DNA from 4 places in the Pseudoalteromonas sp. SG43-7 genome. Region 3 is predicted to be linked to each of the others. Evidence: predicted binding sites of a transcription regulator. Region 3 holds the regulator's gene; each other region holds the start of a gene.
The links. Region 3 encodes sigma-54, which starts transcription at its own class of promoters, with help from an activator protein. Its sites were predicted from a motif close to GTTGGCACGNNNNTNGNNT; they were not measured.
Positions count from the first base shown of each region.

Region 1: H5200_RS21205 (flagellar basal body rod protein FlgF) is a predicted target of sigma-54. The motif match lies at 1,844-1,862, and genes of this name have one in related genera.
Region 2: H5200_RS10985 (LruC domain-containing protein) is a predicted target of sigma-54. The motif match lies at 1,940-1,958, and genes of this name have one in related genera.
Region 4: H5200_RS09395 (EF-hand domain-containing protein) is a predicted target of sigma-54. The motif match lies at 1,972-1,990, and genes of this name have one in related genera.

Region 1 covers NZ_JACJEY010000075.1:1,704-6,105, forward strand. Annotated here, with positions in the region: gene flgH (flagellar basal body L-ring protein FlgH) at 1-214, opposite strand, end outside; gene flgG (flagellar basal-body rod protein FlgG) at 233-1,021, opposite strand; gene H5200_RS21205 (flagellar basal body rod protein FlgF) at 1,043-1,807, opposite strand; gene flgE (flagellar hook protein FlgE) at 1,967-3,322, opposite strand; gene H5200_RS21215 (flagellar hook assembly protein FlgD) at 3,379-4,071, opposite strand; gene flgC (flagellar basal body rod protein FlgC) at 4,086-4,402, opposite strand, start outside.
Region 2 covers NZ_JACJEY010000020.1:27,715-32,116, forward strand. Annotated here, with positions in the region: gene H5200_RS10985 (LruC domain-containing protein) at 1-1,906, opposite strand, end outside; gene gmk (guanylate kinase) at 2,249-2,869, shown strand; gene rpoZ (DNA-directed RNA polymerase subunit omega) at 2,987-3,262, shown strand; gene spoT (bifunctional GTP diphosphokinase/guanosine-3',5'-bis pyrophosphate 3'-pyrophosphohydrolase) at 3,391-4,402, shown strand, end outside.
Region 3 covers NZ_JACJEY010000058.1:8,831-13,232, forward strand. Annotated here, with positions in the region: gene rapZ (RNase adapter RapZ) at 1-279, opposite strand, end outside; gene ptsN (PTS IIA-like nitrogen regulatory protein PtsN) at 300-752, opposite strand; gene hpf (ribosome hibernation promoting factor) at 757-1,044, opposite strand; gene H5200_RS19435 (RNA polymerase factor sigma-54) at 1,073-2,569, opposite strand; gene lptB (LPS export ABC transporter ATP-binding protein) at 2,636-3,361, opposite strand; gene lptA (lipopolysaccharide transport periplasmic protein LptA) at 3,358-3,891, opposite strand; gene lptC (LPS export ABC transporter periplasmic protein LptC) at 3,881-4,402, opposite strand, start outside.
Region 4 covers NZ_JACJEY010000016.1:2,014-6,415, forward strand. Annotated here, with positions in the region: gene H5200_RS09385 (hypothetical protein) at 1-238, opposite strand, end outside; gene H5200_RS09390 (HAMP domain-containing sensor histidine kinase) at 240-1,709, opposite strand; gene H5200_RS09395 (EF-hand domain-containing protein) at 2,025-2,252, shown strand; gene H5200_RS09400 (hypothetical protein) at 2,275-2,502, shown strand; gene H5200_RS09405 (EF-hand domain-containing protein) at 2,613-2,849, shown strand; gene H5200_RS09410 (EF-hand domain-containing protein) at 2,862-3,098, shown strand; gene H5200_RS09415 (amidohydrolase) at 3,219-4,402, shown strand, end outside.

The DNA of each region.
Region 1 (4,402 bases), on a different contig from region 3:
TAATATCTCCGGTGCGTAACGCTTTTTTATCTGAATATAAATCGTTTGATAAATTGCTATCAAACAATGAGCCTGTCGGTACAACTTGCGCTGCAGCAGGCTCTGGGTACATAGGAGCATAGTATGGATCATCTTGAACCACGCTGTGGTTTTGAGTCGTCATACAACCACTCAATATAAATGCACCCGTTAAGATTATAGATAAATTACGCATAACTTTGCTCCGAATTAGTTAAAGTTGCTGACTGATGTAACTCATCATTTCGTCAACCGCTGAAATCACCTTTGAATTCATTTCATAGATACGTTGAGTTTCAATTAGGTTAACTAACTCTTCGGTTACATTTACGTTAGAGGTTTCAAGTGCGCCTTGGACAACAGTGCCTAATCCTTCTAGACCAGGGTTACCTTGTACAGGTGCGCCACTGACGGCCGTTTCGGTATATAAATTTTGGCCTACAGGCTCTAGACCTGATGGATTGATAAAGTCACTGATCGTTAACTGACCAATCACCACATTCTCAGGTTGTCCTTCTATTTTCACCGATACCTCACCATCTTGTGATACGGTAATTGACTTCGCATCATCCGGTACATTCATTTCTGGCTGCACAGGAAAACCTGCACCAGCAGTAACAATACGACCATCTTCATCCGTGGTAAATTGACCATTTCGCGAATAGGCGATATTGCCATCGGGCTGTAAAACTTCAAAAAAGCCTGGCCCTGATATCATCCAATCCAATGAGTTTTCAGTGGTTAACATGTTACCTTGAGAAAAGTTCTTCTGATTAGCAACTACTTTGGTACCAGCACCAAGCATCAGACCAGAAGGCATCTCTGTATCTTGTGATGAACGCCCCCCTGGCTGATTAATATTTTGATAAAGCAAATCTTCAAATACAGCACGACTTTTCTTATAACCAACAGTACTGGCATTGGCTAAATTATTTGAGATAACCGAAATATCGGTTTGTTGAGCATCAAGCCCCGTTTTACTTATCCACAATGCAGGATTCATATTAATGTCCTCTCAATAAAGTTAAACAATACGCAGCAATTGAGTTTGACGTTCGTCAATTTCTTCAGCCGTTTTCATTAACTTAACTTGTAATTCAAATTGGCGTTGATGGCTTATCATATCCACCATCTCATGTACCGGATTCACATTTGACATTTCCAAAGTGCCACTCATTACTTTCACATCATTAGAGATGTCACAAAATCCACATATACCATTTTCCAGTAATTCGGATTTTGGTCGAAATAAGCCATCATTGCCTTTTTCAAGCTCAGAATTATTTGCCTTAATTACCTTCAAACGGTCAACAACTTCTAAAAAGTTAGCCGGCGCACCTTGCGGGCGAACTTGGATTGAACCATCGTCACTAAATTCGACTTTCTCCACCGGCAATGGCAGAATAATCGGTCCACCTTCGCCAATAACTTGACGCCCGTGACTGGTGATCAAAGCGCCATCAGGGGTGATATTCAACGTGCCAACTTTAGTATATGCCTCATTACCTGAAGCATCTTGCACTGTAAGCCACCCTTTATCGCTCATAGCAATATCAAGATCACGTCCAGTTTCAACAATACCGCCGGAAGTCATATTAGAGCCTGGCCGTTCCTGCATAGTAAAAACACGTGTCGGTAAGCCTTCACCAAAAGCTTGCATTGAGCGCGCTTGCGCGAAGTCAGCTTTAAAGCCTGTGGTATTGGCATTTGCTAAATTATTTGCTTTAAGCTCTAGGCCCCGCAAACTTTGCTTAGCTCCAGACGCTGCAATGTAGACCATCTTGTCCATAACATCGACTCACGTTAAAAATCTATAACATGACAAATGCAAGATAAGTGCCACAATAAAATGACGTAATAAATTACAAAATATAATCAAGCACAAATAAAAAAGGCTGCTAATAAATAGCAGCCTAGGTGTCGGATTGTAAAAAATATTAAAACGAGGTTAACGGATCTGCAAAATAGCTTGCTGTAGTGTTGAATTCACTTCAAGTGCACGCGAGTTAGCTTGGAAGTTACGCTGTGCGCTGATCAAATCAACAAGCTCATTGGTTAAGTTCACGTTTGATTGCTCTAATGCTGATGAGCTAATCTTACCAAATGCGCCTGAATTTGCTTCACCCGCTACAGGGTCACCTGAAGTTAAACTTTTCTTCCATGACGTATTGCCTACTTGTTGTAACCCCTGTGAATTGGGAAAACGGACTAACGCAACTTGACCTAGGTAGTTAGAGTCACCATTACTATAAGAAGCAACAATTTTTCCATCAACACCAATGTCTATATTTGCCAACCGTCCCACAGCAGCACCATCTTGAGATAATACTTTATTTTCAAACTTGCCTGCATGCTGGGTCGGGATTTTTGCAGAGGTACCTGCTTCATCACGCCAGTTGATAGTTACATTATTAGGAAAGCTAGCACCATTGCTTAAAAACCCTGTCAAATTAGTGCTATCTAACACAACAGGGTTAAATGTATTGCCTGTATTTGCGGTACCATTGGTGTTAAGTGGTAAGCCGTTCGCATCAAACTGAAATGTTGAAATTGGATTAAATGGTCCAGTAGCGCCTTGCGAGCTTCCATCAGGATTGAATGCTTGACCGTCTAACGTGGCATAGGTTTGCCACTCATTAGCATTACCTGTAACAGCTGCATCCGTTTTCACAAAAAACAATTGCATAGTATGCGGCTCACCTAGCGAATCATAAACATTGGTTGAGGTAGAGTGAGTATATGACCCTGATTGAGTTGGATCAAATGGTGTAATAGTCGGTGTATCTTTGGTCGAATCCAATCGAAATGACGAATATACACTTGAGGTAGCCCGCGGGGAACCTGATGAATCAGGAATTTGAATCGCCCCAGAGGAGGTTAAACTTACTGATGTTGCATCTCCACTAATTTCATCAACAGGAAAGCCTTGTAAGTAATTACCTTGTGCGTCAACGATAAAGTTATCTTTATCTAATTTAAACGCCCCTGCACGAGTGAATGTTTTATCTTGTGAGCCTAACTCATTGCTAAGAGCAAAGTATCCTTCACCTCCTATAGCAAGATCGAGTGAATTTTTAGTGCCTAATGTTGAACCTTGATGAAACTGCTGTGCTACAGATGCTGTTTGTACACCATCACCATTTTTAGTTTTACCCGAAGAAAAAACTGATGATGAATAAACATCGGCAAACTCAGCTCTCGATTCTTTAAAACCGTAGGTATTTACATTAGCGATGTTATTAGCAGTAACATCCAAATCTTTTTGTGCGGCAGCAATGCCAGTTAATGCAATATTAAAACTCATAATTCACCTCTAACCTATAAAATTTAGCCAATAGGCTAAAAAATAAATAAAATTTATCACGCAATTTCTGCGACATCAGACAGCTTAACTGCCCCTTCTTTAGTGTTAATAATAATACCGTTAGCGCCATTAATATTGACGCTATCAATATTTTTATAAGAGGCCATGGGTAAACTAGTAAATTCTTCGCCCATGCTGCCCTCTGCTTTGATATTGTATTCTCCTGGCGGAAGGCTCTCACCGGCTTCATTTTTTCCATCCCAGTTAAAACGTAAGCCACCAGCAGGTTTATCACCTAACTCAATTACTCTCACTAGTTGTCCGGAAGCATCTGTAATACTGAGCCTTAAATCTTTAACGGGACTTTCAACAGCAATCATGCCCGAGACATCACCACTGCTGTTAAGATCTAATGTATCTGATTCAACTAAAGCTTTTTTGCCTACCAGAGTTGATGCTTGCAACGCTGAATTAGAGGTCATTGAAGCAGCCAAAGACTCAAACTTTGAATTTAAATTTGAGATACCTTCTGCCATGGTAAAGTTCGTCATTTGTGCAATCATTTGGTCGTTGTCCGCAGGTTTACTGGGATCTTGAAACGACAGTTGCTGCGTTAATAATGAAAAGAAATCCTCTTGCGTTAATGCATCACTTTTCTTTTCACCAGTCTTTTCGTCAGCCTCTTGTTTACTCGGCCAACGAAGCGAATCTATATAGCTTGATGATGCAGTATTTATGTCGTTACTCATAATCTAACCCTCAATTACCGCTGCCCAAGCAACAGTGTTTTACTTAACATTTGCTTCGCTGCATCAGCAACTTGCACATTGGTTTGATAAGAGCGTGAGGCGGAAATCATATTAGCCATTTCTTCAACGACATTAACGTTAGGTTTGTAGATATAACCATTTTCATCCGCACTGGGGTGATTTGGGTTATATTCAATTTGCAGTGGTTTATTACTCTCTACAATGCCTAGTACTTTAACGCCAACAGACGATCCCTGCGTATTACCAGTTGATTCTGATGCTTTCATCAGTTCAGCTGCAAAAACAGGGTGACGCGCCCGGTAAGTTTTGT
Region 2 (4,402 bases), on a different contig from region 3:
CCCAGCTGCGCGCATTTTTACCAACTAAAAAATCGCCATGATAAAAGCCCTCTGTAGCAAAAATAAAAGGGTCTAATAATGTTCCGGGGGATAATATTTTCGCTTTAGGGACTTTTAATGGGATAGTCATACTAAAAGTTACTTTGCTGTTAACGTCGCAATTGCTTTCCGTTCTAAAATACTCGCACCCTGATTGCTTATTCACATGCAGCCAAGTGTCTTGCATAAAAATTAAAATAGCCTGCTCTGTGTTTGCTTCCAAAAATGAGCCTGTTTGTAGTTCGCCATTAATCACAAACCGAATATTATCGGCATCGACTTCTCTACTTAAAATTGAGTAAGTTGTATTATTTACCGTCTCTTTAAGGCTTACCGCAAAGCCATTATGATAGGTTGCTCCTACACCAATTAACTGGCCATCAATTTTATAACCAACAACATTAGTGCCCTCAATGAGCTGAGTAGTACGGTAATTTACGACCACGTCATTAAAGTCATAATCACCTGCAAACGGCCATTTATCTTCATAAGCAAGTGTCACCCAATCGTTTTCTCCTGGGTATACAGCACTAGCAAATGTTGTTATTTCATAATCTTCCACCTCACCACCTAAAACACCGCCAGTGGCAGTAATAAGCGAAGCTTCCGAGCCATCAGTTACCCTAAAACGAGCCCATGTCTGCCCAGCTTTAACATTACTAGGTACATTAATTAAAATACTGTTATCGCCTTGATTAAGTTGATATTTAGTTATTATGCGCTCACTTTCACTAAAGCCGCCATTTTGATCCCAATCAAACCATGCATATAAAAAGCTACTCGCAGAGGCGTTTACAATAATTTGGCTATCTTGACCCGCCGATATTGCCGTCACAAAGCTCACCCCATCATCTGATGCATCAACTGGGTTGTTGATTAAGTCGGCATCAGTATTGATATTTTCACCATCGACTGTATCGCCTAAATAAATCAGGTTACTGCCAGTGCTGTTAGGATCGAATAAATGCCTGGCTCCGCTTTGCTCTAAACTGGTGTTATAAGGTAGAGGAGCATCACCAAAATCAATCGAACTATCTGTTACCTCAACTTCGGCAATAGCACAACGAGCCCCATCGTTCTGACTTGACTTAGGGCCCGATGTAAACACATTCGCAACAGGCGTATAACCAACAACAGGACTAATACTTAAATCAACTTTGTGAATTTTTCCGCTTTTATTATTACTAAAATAAAACTGACCATTGATATCAAAATAGGCAGCACCAAATGCGCCCGTATCATCACCAATATCAACTTGAGTAATAAACTTGGTAGTATTTTCTGCAACGTTAATTTCATGCAAATCACCATTTGATTCAACTGCGTATAACAGATTACTTTGCGGATGAAATGCAAAATCAAATATACCTAAGTTCCATGTCTCGGTTGCAGGTAGTAGCCGAGCAGTTATGGGGGCATCTAGATCACCCTCTAGATTGATTTCATATAAACCAAAATTGGGAGTATATACATAATACATCGCACTTTGATTTGCTTGCTCACCAGTCACTTGAATATCACCTACATAAAAATTAGTATCGGGTAGGCCAGTAACATTTAACCGCTTCATTTCGTAGTTGCTACCAATTTGCACCACGCTTTTAGGCGATTGTCGGCTAAAACCGTATAAGTATTGGTCTTTGTAATTAAAACCGACGGCATTCACACTTTCATTATTTGCCTCGCTAGCAAACGTCAAAGCCGATGATAAAATCGTAGGTTTAGCCGACACTAAATCTATACCGTAAAGCTGTGCCTTTGCATCCTGCATCAAAAATGCCTGACTAGGGCAATTATCGAATGGCTGGCTAAATACAGCACAAGGAAGTGAAACTAAACACGCTATGGCTAAATGGGTTAATCTCATTAGTAAGCCCTCAATCATTAAGTAACTGTACCAATGCAGGCATCATTCCAAAAAATAAAGCATTGAAATAAAACAAAATAAAATAAAGTTGAAGATGAAAGATGCAACTTGCAACGACCATTTTTGCATTATGCAACTAAGTACAAATAATCGTTAAAATGCGGGAGTTTTTTAAACAGTCATCATTGCCGTAACAAAAATACGGTTATTAATACGTTAAAATTTAATCACCTCACTAGGATACTTTCGGCAGTTGAGTAAACTTCACTAAATAAAGTACAATACCAAAATTAAGGCGGAGCTTATTAGCAGCTCTAGTCGGTTTATTTTAGGTAAAAACCCATGGCACACTCTCGCGGAAACTTATTTATTTTATCGGCACCATCTGGTGCGGGTAAATCCAGCTTAATCAATGCATTGTTAACTAAGTATAATGATATGAAAGTATCTGTATCGCATACTACTCGCTCGCCTCGTCCGGGCGAAGCAAATGGCGTGCATTACCACTTTGTAAATGTTGATGAATTCAAATCATTAATTGAAAAGAATGATTTTTTTGAATGGGCGCAAGTGTTCGATAATTACTACGGTACATCAAAGCAAGCAATTGAAGAGCAGCTTGCAGCAGGTATTGATGTATTTTTAGATATTGATTGGCAAGGTGCACGTCAAGTTCGTGATCTGGTCGCTGATGTTGAAACCATTTTTATCCTACCACCGTCAAAATTTGAGCTTGAAGCGCGCTTAAATAATCGCGGCCAAGATTCACAAGAAATCATTGCTGGTCGCATGGCAAAAGCACAATCTGAAACGTCTCATTACAATGAATATGACTATGTCGTGGTTAACGATGATTTTGCAACTGCGCTGAAGGAAATTGAGACGATCGTATTGGCAAAACGCTTATCGCTACAAAGCCAAGCTATTCGCCATCAAGATTTACTCGTAGACTTACTGCGTTAAATCCTAATTTGGGTTCAGTAAGTATTTTATTTGTTTAAATTAACCACAAGCTATTGGCGAATCTGACTCGGTGCAGTAAACTACGTCTTTGCTTAAAAATTTATTTGGAGTGCTAAGATGGCTCGCGTAACTGTTGAAGATGCAGTAGATGCAATTGGTAATCGTTTTGATTTAATTTTAGTTGCGGCCCGTCGTGCCCGTCAAATCGCGGTCGGTGGTAAAAAGCCACTGGTTGATCCTGAAAACGATAAACCAACGGTTGTTGCTTTACGTGAAATTGAACTTGGTTTAGTAGATAGCTCATCAATGGATCTTATTGATCGTGAAGAGCAACAACATCAAGAGGCGGCTGAAATGGCTGCAGTTGCAGCTATTGTAGGCGGCAACCAATAATCTGACTTCCTTGTCTGATTTAGCCAACGGTATAGTATTTCTATTCTAGCCGTTGGCAATCCCTTCTTTTCATCGTATATTCTTAACATACCGTTACCTATTTGCTTCACGAGAACATTGGAGTGTGAATGTATCTTTTTGAAGGTCTAAAAAAGAAAATATCAGAATACTTACCTGCTGCTGATGTAGAGCTGGTACAAAAAGCCTATGTGGTAGCCCGAGAGGCCCATGAGGGTCAAACTCGCTCAAGTGGCGAACCTTACATTACTCACCCTGTTGAAGTAAGCCAAATTCTGGCTGGTATGCATTTAGATCACGAAACGTTAATGGCTGCATTAATGCATGATGTGATTGAAGACACCGACTTTAGCCAACAAGATTTAGCCGAAATTTTTGGCGAGACAGTCGCAGAATTAGTTGAGGGCGTAAGCAAACTTGATAAGCTCAGCTTTAAAGATAAAAAAGAATTCCAAGCTGAAAACTATCGAAAAATGATTATGGCAATGACACAAGATATTCGTGTTATTTTAATCAAACTTGCTGATCGTACTCATAATATGCGCACTCTTGGAGCATTACGTCCTGACAAACGTCGACGTATTGCCCGCGAAACGTTAGAGATTTATGCGCCGATTGCTAATCGTTTAGGTATTCACGATATTAAAAATGAGTTAGAGGATTTAGGTTTTCAAGCCCTCTACCCGATGCGTCATCGCGCTTTAAAGTCAGAAGTTGCCAAAGCGCGCGGCAATCGCAAAGAAGTCATTTCAAATATCCAAACCGAGATAACAGCACGCCTTGAAGAAGCTGGCATTACAGCCACTGTTTCTGGGCGCGAAAAACATTTATATAGTATTTATAAAAAAATGCTTAATAAAGAGTTACTGTTTAATGAAGTCATGGATATCTACGCATTTAGAATTGCAGTTGATTCAATGGATATCTGCTATCGGGTACTTGGCGTTGCCCATAATTTATATAAACCAATCGAAACTCGCTTTAAAGATTATATAGCAGTACCTAAAACTAATGGTTATCAATCGTTGCATACCTCATTAGTTGGTCCTCATGGGATCCCTGTTGAGATCCAGATCCGTACTCACGATATGGATCACATGGCAGATAAAGGAGTTGCTGCTC
Region 3 (4,402 bases):
GATCAGGGTTTGATCATCACTGTCTAAATAAAATAGCGTCGGATTTGCAAAACCAGGCAAGTATTCAAGAATATCGTTAAATTCTTCCTGCTCTTTCGGTAAATTACGGACATCAATACTGACGGCAATTTTGTCATAATTATCAGAGACACTGCGCACTAATGAAGGTAATAAGTTTACCGGAATATTATCTACACAATAATAACCAAGATCTTCTACTACACGCAGAGCAACAGATTTACCTGAGCCAGAACGCCCACTGATGATGATTAACTCCATGTAAATTCTCCTTCATTTGGCTACGATTGCGCAGCAATTACGTGATACAAATCTTGGTCTGTTTTTGCGCTACGTAGTTGTTTACAAAAATCTTTGTCGTTGAGTTTATCAGCAATTGTGGCTAACGTCTTCAAATGAAGTTGGCTATCACCATCTGGCACGATGAGAGCTACAAATATATCAACTGGGCGATTATCTATCGCATCAAAATCAATCGGTGATTCACTCACTATAATTATTGCTAGCGGGTTTTCAACACCACTCATACGGCCATGAGGAATAGCAATACCACGACCAATACCCGTACTACCTAGTTTTTCTCTCGACAGTAGTGCGTTGAGGATTTCTTGTTGTGATAGCTGAGGAAGTTGTTCATGAGCCAATTGGCTGATAAATTCAATGATCCGTTTTTTGCTATTAAAAAGGACCGCAGCTTTACTGCAGTCCTGGCAAATAAGTGAGCTTAATTTCATAGTGTTAGTGTCGAGCGTGCTTCTCTTTGTGTTTAATTACCTGACGGTCAAGTTTGTCGATTAGTCCGTCAATGGCTGCATACATGTCTTGGTGCTCAGTTGAGGCAAATAATTCAGCGCCACTGACATGTAATGTGGCTTCTGCTTTTTGGCTTAGCTTTTCTACATCAAGAATGACATGGACATTATTGATATGATCAAAATGCCTTTCAAGCTTGGCAAACTTATTGTTTACATAGTCTCTTAATGAATCAGTAATTTCTACATGACGACCAGTTAAATTTAGTTGCATAAGCATTTTCCTCTTGTGATTTTACGCCTTAAATCAAACTTTTACGTTGATTTGACGGTGGAATAGCCAGCGACTCGCGGTATTTTGCAATAGTCCGTCTAGCTACTTTGATACCTTGCTCTGCCAATATATCTGCAATCTTACTATCACTCAATGGTTTCGCTGAGTTTTCTGCACTGATCAATTTTCTGATCAATGCTCGAATGGCTGTCGATGAGCATTCGCCGCCGTTCTCAGTACTTACATGGCTCGAGAAAAAATATTTTAACTCAAATATACCACGAGGGGTATGCATGTATTTTTGGGTGGTTACACGAGAAATTGTTGATTCGTGCATCTCAACCATTTCGGCAACGTCGTTTAGTACCATAGGGCGCATGGCCTCAGGGCCATGCTCAAAGAATCCTTGCTGCTGTTTAACAATGCAGTTGGTTACTTTGAGTAACGTCTCGTTACGACTTTCTAGGCTTTTAATAAACCATTTAGCTTCTTGCAAATGCGAGCGTATAAATTGGCTGTCAGTGCTTGATTTTACAGAGCGTGACATCGCCGCATATTGGCTGTTCACTCTAATTTTTGGCATGCTGTCTGGATTGAGTTCAACCACCCAGCGACCTTTAATTTTTTTCACCGAAACGTCAGGAATAACATACTCTGATTCTTCGCGTACTATGGTATCCGCAGGCTTTGGGTTAAGGCTGTGGATCAGTGTCATTACTTCTTTTAGTTCATCTTCTTTAAGCTTAGTCTTTTTCATCAAAGTGCGATAGTCACGACTAGCTAATAAATCGATATGATCAGTTAAAATCATTTTTGTCTCGCTAATCCAAGGAGTTGCAGGATCAAATTGATTTAATTGAATACATAAACATTCTTGTAGGCTGCGCGCAGCAATACCAACAGGGTCAAACAACTGAATGCGTTTTAACACTGCTTGCACTTCGTCGAGTTCGATTTCTTCTTCGTTATTACCTTGATTTAAGCTTTCTGCGATGTCTTCGCAGCTCAAGGTTAAAATACCTGAATCGTCAACGGCTTCAACAATCGCAATGGCAATGGCTTCATCGGTTGGACTAAAAGGTGTGAGTTGTAATTGCCACATTAGATATTCGTGCAAGGTTTCAGTTGAGGCACCTTGATAAATTGACTCATCTTCAGGCATTGGCCCAGATGACGTATTTGGCGCAGCACTCATGTATTCGTCCCAGGTGACGTCCATAGCCATTTCGTCACTTAAGGTCTCTTTACTTAATGCTTCGCTACTTTCTTGTTCATATTCGCTTGGCTTGTCGTCTGCTGATGCGCTAACGGTTAAGTCATCGTTATCTTGTTTTTGTTCGTTTTTACCAGCCGTGTCGTCTGAATATTCATGTTCTTCTAGCTCTAACAATGGATTGCTGTCGAGCGCTTCTTGAATTTCTTGCTGGAGATCCAATGTACTGAGTTGCAATAAGCGAATTGCTTGTTGCAGCTGTGGTGTCATTGTAAGTTGCTGGCCCATGCGCAGCTGGAGTGATTGCCTCATGTATCTCTAACAATCCTTTTATTGTTATCATCGTTAAGTCTAGCAGATACTTAGCCGAGCGTGGCTTTATAGCCTAAATTGCTCGCCCAGGTAAACATCGCGGACTGTTTGGTCGGCGAGTACATGCTCAGGGGTACCTGATGCAATTAACTCCCCATGAGAAACTATGTAGGCTTTTTCACAAACATCAAGGGTTTCTCGTACATTGTGGTCGGTAATAAGCACGCCAATACCACGGTTTTTAAGGTGTTCAATAATCTTCTTTATATCTAACACTGAAATAGGATCAACGCCAGCAAAAGGCTCATCAAGTAAGATAAATTTTGGGTTTGCGGCTAAAGCGCGTGCAATTTCAACTCGACGACGTTCACCGCCAGATAATGCCATACCTTGGCTGTCGCGGATATGTTGAATGCTAAACTCATCAAGTAAGCTGTCGAGCGCTTCTTCTCTGGCTTGTTTATTCAGCTCTTTACGAGTTTCTAAAATAGCCATCAGGTTTTGATAAACAGTTAATTTACGGAAGATGGATGATTCTTGTGGCAGGTAGCCAATCCCTAACCGTGCGCGACTGTGCATTGGCAGTAAGGTGATGTCATTATCATCAATACTGATTTTACCTTTGTCGCTTGGAACTAAACCCACAATCATATAAAAGGTGGTGGTTTTACCAGCGCCATTAGGACCCAATAAGCCAACAATGCTGCCTGCGCTAACTTCTAAACCCACGCTTTTTACAACTTGGCGACCTTTATAGCTTTTTGCTAGAAATTCAGCTTTTAATGTACTCATGGCTGCCCTTTAGATTTGTCTTTTTTACTGTCTACTGGTACCAAAATGGTGTGCACACGATCGCTTGAGCTTGCGCCTTTTTCAGCACTGATCAGTTGCTGGTCCATATCATAGGTAATGCTTTTGGCATTGATTTTTTGACCTGCCTGAGTGACTTGTGCATTGCCAACCAAGGTTAAATAGCGCTTAGCGACATCGTAACGGACTTCATCAGCACTGGCACTCATTACTGTGCCATCAGTTTGTTTTTCTTCAAAGTAAGCCGGACTGCCAGTTGCGACAAGTAGTTGTTTGTTATCGCCTAAATCTTCGCGCTTATGGACTTCAAGTCGATCCGCTTTGATACGGCGGTTACCATGAATGATTTCAACATTTTTTTCAAAAATACCGATATTGTCTTTCAGTTGGGCAAGCTGCGTGTCAGCACTGATAGAGACTTGATCTGCAGGTGGTGTCGTATTTTCAGCAAAGCTTGCAAAAGCAATGAATAAGCTTGGTATAACAAGCAAGTGAGCAAATTTATTGGTCATAATATATGGTTCGCGTATGGTTAATTAGTTCTACCACTTCGGCTTTTAAGTCGGCATGGAGACCGCGCCCAGTGATTTTTAAATTTGGTCCGATTAATTCAACTGGTTGTTCTGAACTCATGGTTTGTAGTTCAATATCAACCTGAATATTATCTGCGTTTATATGTTCAATCATGGCATTATTGGTCAGGTTTTTAGCAACCACATTACCTTCTAAAATTAATTGATGATTTTCATATAAGGTGGCTTCATCGGCATTAATTTGCCACGTCTGCTGTTGATTATAGAGTGTAAAAATAGGTTGTTCAAAGTAAGTGAACCCTAACTGTTGGTAGAGTTCCATTTTTGCAGCTGTTACTTTGTGGCTAATTTTACCTTGTTCATCAAATGCGGTTTGTTTTAATGCCACCGCAGTATAATCAGGTTTTGCTATTATATCTTCTTGGTGTTGTTTTATGGCGGTACTTTGATAAAAATACGGATACCACAGCCATACCATGCAGCCGACAAA
Region 4 (4,402 bases), on a different contig from region 3:
GAAAACCACCGCACGACTTTGCATGCCAACCAATAACCGTTTCGGCAGGTGCATACATAGGATCGGTTTTCGGCCTAGGTTTCGGATTTGGTAAACTATCCCCTTGTGGTGTAGTCACCTTACCCGCTTGTTCAGCTTCAGGGTTGCTTTTATTTACTGGCTGCTCAGTTAACTCACACCCTGCGAGCCCTAAGGTTGTAATGCAAACTACTAAAATGGCATTTAAACGCACGCCCATGCTAATTAACTCCTTGGTTTTTATTGGTTGGAGGGATGATTGGGATTTGAATTATAAAACGACAGCCTTGTGGCTCATTATGCTCAACGTGTAAAGTACCCATCAATTGCTCAACAGACTCTTTTACAATGGTGAGCCCTAAACCACTACCTTGAGCGGTTATATCTTTAGCATTCTTACCTTGATAAAAGGCACTGAATATATGTGATTTCTCTTGCTCTTTAATACCGGTGCCTTGATCGCTAACGCTCATAGTCAAAGTACGACCAGCTAATGACAGAGCAATATTGACCGCCTGTCCTGCTGGTGAAAACTTTAAGCCATTAGAGATCAACTGAATTAAGATCATTTCAACAAGCTCTGCAGCAATTTCCAGTGGTTGCTCGGGTAACTCACAATGCCAACATAAGCTTTGCTTACGCGCCACTAAACGATGTTCAAAATGGCTGTTTATCTTGGTTATTAATTGCGAGAATTCCAGCTCACTTAAGTCTTCTTTGCTGCTGCGAATCGCATTGTAACTAAGTAAACTATCGATCATAGCGCGCAAACGCACCATGCTCTGGGTAATTAACGCCAACACCGCTTGCTGCTCTTTGTTAATTGGCCCAACGATTTCATCGGCAAGTAAGTCAGTGCCCTCAACCATTGACGCTAATGGAGTTTTCAATTCATGGGTAACATGGCGTAAAAAAGTATCTTTTTGTTGCTCTAATTGATGCAACTGCTCTTGCACCCATTGTAATTTATTTCCTAGTTCAACCAACTCAGCAGAGCCTTGTACAGCTATTTTTTGTTGCCAATGACCTTGCCCAAGCTTATCAATAACCGACGTTAATCCTTTTAAGCGACCACTTATACGCCATAAAAAACCACCACCTACTAGTAAAGTTAATGGGATAAGTGCTATTAACCAATTGATAAATGAGCTTTGCAAAGCTTTTAACTGTTGCTGATTTTTAGTTATTTGCAGCTCATTTTGATCTCTTAGCCACACCGTTTGACGCGCAATTAATTCACTCACAGGAATAAACAATTGCGCATCTTGTTGTCCTTCAGTAACGAGTTGAGTATGCGCTAATTGCAATACCTGTGCGAGTTGCTGCCATTGCTTAATATACTCCCCCGTAGAACTTATAAAAGTTAGTTCATCAATGCTTTGTAGTGATGATTGCCACTTATCAACAATCAATTCATCGAGTGATTCGCTTTTCAGCACCCAGTTTTGTCGCGTTGCACGCTCTAAGCTATTGAGGTCTTGCTTAAGATTATTAAATGACTTGGTAATTTGATAATTTTCACTGACGATTTGTTGAGTTACTGCTAGCTGTTTATTCAGCGCATTTAAAAATACAATCACTACCAGTGATAATGGCAGCAGCGATAACAAAGTACTAAACAAAAACTGGCCTATTAAATTGGGTCGCCAACTAAGTAATGCACTGTACTTTTTAGCGAATGAGGCCATTATCGCTACTCCTTTAGTTAAATGTCTGATTATGGAAGGTGTTACTTATACACTAGCTGAATCAATAAGAATAATGAATAAGGCGAACTGTGTAGCGCTATATAAAGCGACTGACGCTAAATTGAAACAACTTAACCAACTGTTTTTTAAAAACTTAATCAATACCCGTTAAAAGTTGTTGCAAAAAAGACACACTGCCCAGTCATTTTTTCCCACTTATTATCATGCCAAAACATTAAGTCACTGATATTTTTACAATAAAAAAATTGGCATCGTTCTTGTAACATCCGTATCAACGACTGTTTATAAGGAAATAATATGAAAATATTAACACCGCTGTGCTTATGCATCAGCCTACTGCTTAGCTTTAACAGCTTTGCCATTGATGTCGAGGCCACCTTCGCAGAACTTGATAAAGACAGTAATGGCACATTGAGTGAAGCAGAAGCATCTGAAGATGCGGTATTACACGAAAGTTTTGAGCAAATTGACAAAGATCAAAATGGTCAAATTTCATTTGCTGAGTTTAAACAATTTTTGCAATAATTTTCCCAAAGGAAACACTGCTATGAAACAACTTATCGCCGCTTTTTCACTGATGTTTTTAGTCATTAGCGCCACTGTTTTAGCATCACAATTAAACGTTAAGTTTGCGCAATTAGATACCGACTCTGACGGACAAATTTCATTGCTTGAAGCCAAGCAAAACAACACGCTATTAAAGCAGTTTACTGATCTTGATGATAATAACGACGAGCAGTTATCTGAGCAAGAGTTCGCAAAGTTTAAATTTTAAAAGGCTTTAAAGTATTTGCCATAATCCCGGAGGGAATGTGTAAACGGATTTAATGTTGGGATTTAAATTATGGCAAATGCTTTATTCTTTTTGTTGGTAGGATGTAAATAATGAAAAGCATATTAATAATATTAAGTGTGTCGCTAGCCACCAGTTTTAGCGCAATGGCACTGGATGTAAAACAACGTTTTGATCATTTAGATAGCAATAAAGATGGCTATTTAACGCATAATGAGCTTGAACCACAACCACAATTGTTGAGTAACTTTAAACGTTGGGACAAAAACCAAGACAATAAAATTTCCCTATCTGAATTTAAGCGTTTTTTAACTAATAATCTAGATTAACGAGTTTCCCCAATGAAATTTTGTACACAACTGGGACTAAGTTTGTTATTTGTCAGTAGCTGTTGCAGTTTTGCAACAACTGATAATATAGCAGAACAATTCAAAAACTTAGACCGCGATAAAGACGGTCTTATCACGCGTTCAGAGTCAGCAAAAGATCCTGCCCTGTGGTCTCGTTTTAAAAACTATGACAGCGATAAAGATGGTAGATTATCACTGTCTGAATTTACTCTATATGCAAATAAATGAATAGCTAATTCATCAGCATAGTTGAAATGCACAACGATAAATAATTTATTATATTTAATTTGCAGACTCAGTATTCTCTGTTACTGTTTAACTAACAAAAGCAGAAAAAGAATTCTAACAATGAAATGCTTACTCGCCTGTTTAATCACTTTATCTTTACCTGTGCTAGCTGATACCACGGTGATCTACAATGCTAACGGTTACACTCCAACTTACAGTGGCCAATTACAGCAATTTTCTACACTGGTTATTAAAGATGGCAAAGTAGTAAAAGTAGGAGACGATAAACTAAAAGCGAGTTTCCCTAATGCTGCAGTATTTGATGCCGAGCAACAAACCTTATTACCTGGTTTAATTGACGCCCACGGTCATGTGATAGGACTTGGTAATAATTTAGCGCAACTCGATTTACGTGGCAGTATGTCGATTGCAGAAATACAAAAAAAACTTGCTGTATTTGCTAAAAATAACCAGGGCTGGATTATTGGCCGCGGTTGGAATCAAGAACTGTGGCCTAATAAGCAATTTCCTACTGCTGCTGACTTAGATAAAGTTGTCAAAGATGTTCCGGTGGTGCTTTCTCGTGTCGATAGCCACGCGATTTGGGTTAATAGCAAAGCGATGGAGTTAGCCAAATTAACACCCACAGTACAGTCACCAGCAGGTGGTGAAATTATTCGCAACCAAGCAGGTCAGCCTAGCGGTATTTTTGTCGATAAAGCCGAAAGTTTAATTACTGCACATATTCCAACGCCATCTGATCAAAACGTAAATAATGCCTTAAATCAAGCTGGCCAACATCTGCTCAGCTTAGGTATAACCTCAACCCACGATGCTGGGATTGATAAACAAACATGGCAAGTTTACAAGCAAAGAGCTGAACAAGGCACCTTACCGCTGCGCATAGTTGCAATGCTAAGTGCAACAGATCCGTCCCTTGAAGATATGCTCAGAGCCGGTCGCTATAAAGATCTTAACGATTTCATGTCTATTCGTAGTGTAAAAATATATGCTGATGGTGCGCTAGGTAGCCGTGGCGCCGCACTACAGGCCGATTACGCAGATAGAAAGAATCACCAAGGTTTAATGCTCGAAACTCAACAAAAACTAGAGCAGCTGTACACATTGAGCTTTAACCATGGTTTTAGCGCCAATACCCATGCCATCGGTGATAAAGCAAATCATATTGTGTTAGATGCCTATCAAAATGTATTTAAAAAAACCGGCGGGATTTTACTACGTAACCGTATAGAGCACGCACAGATAGTTGATCCAGCAGATATTCCTCGCTTCAAAGCACTTAA